Regions from separate parts of the Mesorhizobium sp. M0715 genome, predicted to be linked through region 1. Evidence: predicted binding sites of a transcription regulator. Region 1 holds the regulator's gene; the other holds the start of a gene.

The links. The regulator LexA, encoded in region 1, represses DNA repair genes until DNA is damaged. The targets are predictions, from matches to a motif close to TGTTCNNNNTGTGTTCNG.
Region 2: a site for LexA is predicted at 1,252-1,269, ahead of recA (recombinase RecA). Genes of this name have one in related genera too.

Annotation. Positions count from the first base shown of each region.
Region 1 covers NZ_JAMYPL010000008.1:167,260-169,664, forward strand. The annotation lists gene NKI21_RS12770 (ComEC/Rec2 family competence protein) at 1-672, shown strand, start outside; gene lexA (transcriptional repressor LexA) at 666-1,406, opposite strand; gene kynU (kynureninase) at 1,819-2,405, opposite strand, start outside.
Region 2 covers NZ_JAMYPL010000007.1:245,865-248,269, reverse strand. The annotation lists gene NKI21_RS11790 (pseudouridine-5'-phosphate glycosidase) at 1-26, opposite strand, end outside; gene NKI21_RS11785 (carbohydrate kinase family protein) at 102-1,046, opposite strand; gene recA (recombinase RecA) at 1,327-2,405, shown strand, end outside.

The sequences.
Region 1 (2,405 bases):
ATCGCGACAATGGCGACAACTTGGCTGCGGCTCGCTGCTCTGCCATTCGCGCTGGCAGGCTTGCTGACCGTCTCGGATACGCGCACGCCGGATGTGCTAATCTCGGAAGACGCCCGGCTGGTGGCGTTGCCGATCGGTGGCGGCGAGCTTGCCGTCAGCCGGGAACGGCCGAACGAATTCACCGTCGACAACTGGAAACGCGCCCTGACATCAGAAACCATCGTCGTGCCGGAGGTGTTCGACAACAGCGATGGGCAATTCGATGTCGCGGATGCCGTTGATCTGCCGCTGGGATCGCCGTTCTATTGCTCCTCAGGCGTTTGCGTGGCCAGGCACATGTCCGGTGCGATCATTGCCTATGTCGAGGACCGCAAGGACGCCTGGAAAGCCTGCGGCTTCGCCGAGCTGATCGTCATCAATGACGCCACCGCGTATGACGCCTGTCACAATCCGCTGGTTCTCGTCATCACCAAGCGGCAACTGGCTCGCAAAGGCAGTGCCGCGGTCTTCTTCGATCGCCAATCGGCGACCACGCCGGCGACGATCAGCTTCGCGGTGGACAGCCCATATCGGCCCTGGCACACGCAACGCAAATACTCTCGTGAGGCAAGGGGGCTGGCACCCTTCAAGAAACCGGAGAAGCCAGCGGCCAACCCACAGCCGCCTCAGTAGCGGCGGATCAGGCCGACGAGCTTGCCTTGCACCTTGACCCTGTCCGGGCCGAAAATACGGGTTTCATAGGCCGGATTGGCGGCTTCGAGAGCAATCGAAGCGCCCTTGCGGCGGAACCGCTTCAGCGTCGCTTCCTCTTCATCGACCAGCGCCACGATGATCTCGCCGGGGCTCGCCGTGTCGGCATTGCGGATGATGACGGTGTCGCCGTCGAAGATACCGGCCTCGATCATCGAGTCTCCCTTGACCTCCAGCGCATAGTGGGCGCCGCCCATGATCATGTCCGGCGGCACCGAGATCGAATGCGTCTGATGCTGGATGGCATCGATCGGCACACCGGCAGCGATACGGCCCATGACCGGGATCGACACGGCGGAGACCGCATCGTCATCATTGCCGGGCGAGGGCATCCGCGAAGGCGCCGGCTTGATCTGCCGGCCAAGGGCGCCACCCTGACCGAGACTGCCCTGGATGACGCTTGGCGAAAACTTCTTTGCCGCGTTGAGACCGGGCGCGATCGAGTCCGGCAATCGCAGCACTTCCAGCGCGCGTGCCCGGTTGGGCAACCGGCGAATAAAGCCGCGCTCCTCAAGTGCGGTGATCAGCCGATGAATCCCGGATTTGGAGGCAAGGTCAAGCGCCTCCTTCATCTCGTCGAAGGATGGCGGAATGCCGCTCTCCTTCAGGCGTTCATGGATGAACATCAGCAGTTCATGTTGCTTGCGCGTCAGCATGGCGGCCCCCAGGTTACCTGAAACCAGAATCGAAAAACAAACCCAGAACAAACCCTATCTGTTCCAGTTGTGTTCTGCAACCGTTTAAAGTTTAATGAATTTGTTAAGGCTGCTGAAATTATTTGGCGCTTGCCAGCGGGTCGCGATCAACAGGCGCTAGGCACGGCGATGCGCCTGCTCACATTGAAATTATTATGGTTAATGACCTGTGGCTCATCCTCGACCCAAGGCTTGGCATTATTAGTCTATCGACCTCCACAAAGGACGATATCAATCTTCGGGACGTTCGTTTGCCGTGAACGAAACGGAGCCAAAACGCCAACGTCTGTTGGCATTTGTGGCTGGAAATTCAGCCCTCCGTCATCTGCCAAGGCAGTGAGGGCGGCGGCGGTGGATCGCGGGGATCGTTGCGTCAGGTAACGGCTTCCTTGACCGCGAAACGGCGGTCCTTCCATGCGCCCGTGCGCAGAATATCCTCCAGCACCTCAACCGCCAGCCACACATCCTTGTAGCCGACATAGAGCGGCGTGAAGCCGAAACGGATGGTCGATGGCGCACGAAAATCACCGATGACGCCGCGCTCGATCAGCGCCCGCATGATTTGATAGCCGTGATCGTGAAGGAACGACACCTGGCTGCCGCGCCTGGTCGCGTCGCGGGTGGTCTCCAGCGTGAGACCGTAGGCGCCGCACCTGGCTTCGACGAGCTGGATGAACAGTTCTGTCAACGCGACACTCTTCTTTCGCAATGCCGCCATGTCGACGTCATTCCAGATGGCAAGCGCGCCTCTGAGCGCCCGCATCGACAGGATCGGCTGAGTGCCGCACAAAAAGCGGCGGATGCCGGTGCCGGCAACATAACCCCGTTCGAAGGCAAAGGGCCGCGCATGGCCCCACCAGCCGCTGAGCGGCTGGCTGATATCGCCGTGGTGGCGCTGCGCGGCATAGATGAAGGCCGGTGCGCCCGGACCGCCGTTGAGGTACTTGTAGGTGCAGCCGA
Region 2 (2,405 bases), on a different contig from region 1:
AAGGGGCCGGCGGTCTCAGGGGTCATCAGGGTCTCCAATCCGGAATGCCGCGCGTCCGTCGGGACACCAGGCAACATCGCGGCACTATGAATTCGCCGGTCTCATGCCACTTCCCTGGCATCCGGCACAAGAGCCAATGCCTCAGTGAAATCAGCCGCGGTGAACTCCGGAACGGCGTTGGCGCTTTCGATGGCAAGCGTCGCCCCGGCAATGCCTTCGCGCAGTGCTGACCGCAGGGGCAGTCCGCGCAGCAAAGCAGCGACCGTTGCGCCCGCCAGGGCATCGCCGGCCCCGGTGACGTCAGCGACCTTTCTTGGCGGCGGCGGCAGGATCGAGAAGGCGCCGGCTTCATCGAAGCCCAGCATGGGCTCGCTGCCCGCCGTCACCACGCCGCTGATGAGGCCGCTGCATCGCAACCCGTCGACGACCTCGCGCTCCGTGGCGTTCGCGGCGACGCCGGCCAGCACCATGGCCTCGCGCCGGTTCATGAAGACCAGCGAGAGCTCCTTCAGCACCGGTATCAGCCGCGTTACCTTGGCAGGCGAAATTGCAATGGCGAAGACTGGCTTGCCGGCGGTGAGCGAAACCAGCCGCTCCAGTGCCGTCGTCGGCAGGTTGGCGTCGCAGAAAACGGCATCGGCGGCAGCGATCACCTCCCGCACCTTGGAGCGCCTGATCTGCTTGGGAAACGCCAAATCATAGAGCGCCATGTCGGCAAAGCCGACGATCAGCTCGCCTTCGCTGTCGATCAGCGCCGTGTAGCTCGGCGTTGTGCGGTCGAGGAAGACCGCCGACAGGTCGGTAATGCCTGCCTCGGCAATGGCCCGCGAAACGGTGTCGGCAGCGGCATCGCCGCCGCGAACCGACATGAGCGACGCGGAGACGCCGCGCCGAACCGCACTGCGCAAAGCGTTGAAGACCCCGCCGCCGACATCCTCGCGCATCGTGCCGGGATTGGAGGCAGCCGGCACGTAAGCGCCGGACACCTGGCCGCGCCGGTCGATATGGGCGCCGCCTACGGCCAGTATGTTCGCGGATTTCAGCATGCCGGCGATATGACCTTTGTTATTCCAGCCGCACAAGCGCTAGGCTGCGCGACGGAGCTTCGCATGCAAGGCGGCGATTCGGCAGATCGAAACAACCGAGCCGTCTGGCCCAACGTGTGGTGCATCCCTGATCGAATCCTTGGACAAAAAAAGAACAAATCCGGATATCGTTTGTTTTTCAGATATTTGATCCCTCTTGCCAAATGAGAACAAAAAAGGTACAAATAGGCAGGGATTACGGATTGTCCGGCCTTCATTGACGACCAAGGGGTGATGTATCATGGCTCAGAATTCTTTGCGGCTGGTAGAGGACAAGGCAGTGGACAAATCAAAGGCTCTGGATGCGGCGCTGTCGCAGATCGAGCGGGCTTTCGGCAAGGGCTCGATCATGCGGCTCGGCGCCAACGATCAGGTCGTCGAGATTGAAACGGTGCCGACCGGCTCGCTTGGCCTCGACATCGCGCTTGGTGTCGGTGGCTTGCCGCGCGGTCGCATCATCGAGATCTACGGGCCGGAAAGCTCGGGCAAGACGACGCTGGCGCTGCACACGGTGGCGGAAGCCCAGAAGAAGGGCGGCATCTGCGCCTTCGTCGATGCCGAGCATGCGCTCGATCCGGTCTATGCCCGCAAGCTTGGCGTCGATCTCGAAAACCTCCTGATCTCGCAGCCGGACACCGGTGAGCAGGCGCTGGAAATCTGCGACACGCTGGTGCGCTCCGGCGCCATCGACGTGCTGGTGGTCGATTCGGTCGCGGCGCTGACGCCACGCGCCGAAATTGAAGGTGAGATGGGCGATTCGCTGCCCGGCCTGCAGGCCCGCTTGATGAGCCAGGCGCTGCGCAAGCTGACCGCTTCGATCTCGCGCTCCAACACCATGGTCATCTTCATCAACCAGATCCGCATGAAGATCGGCGTCATGTTTGGTTCGCCCGAGACCACGACGGGCGGCAACGCGCTGAAATTCTACGCTTCGGTGCGTCTTGACATCCGCCGCATCGGCTCGATCAAGGACCGCGATGAGGTTGTCGGCAACCAGACCCGCGTCAAGGTGGTCAAGAACAAGCTGGCGCCGCCCTTCAAGGTGGTCGAATTCGACATCATGTTTGGTGAGGGCGTCTCCAAAACCGGCGAACTGGTCGATCTCGGGGTCAAGGCCGGTATTGTCGAGAAGTCTGGCGCCTGGTTTTCTTATAATTCGCAGCGTCTCGGCCAGGGCCGCGAAAATGCCAAGCTGTTCCTGCGTGACAATCCCGACACGGCACGCGAGATCGAGTTGTCGATCAGGCAGAATGCCGGGCTGATCGCCGAGAAATTCCTCGAGAATGGCGGCCCTGAGCGCGGCGAAGACGACGGTTTCGA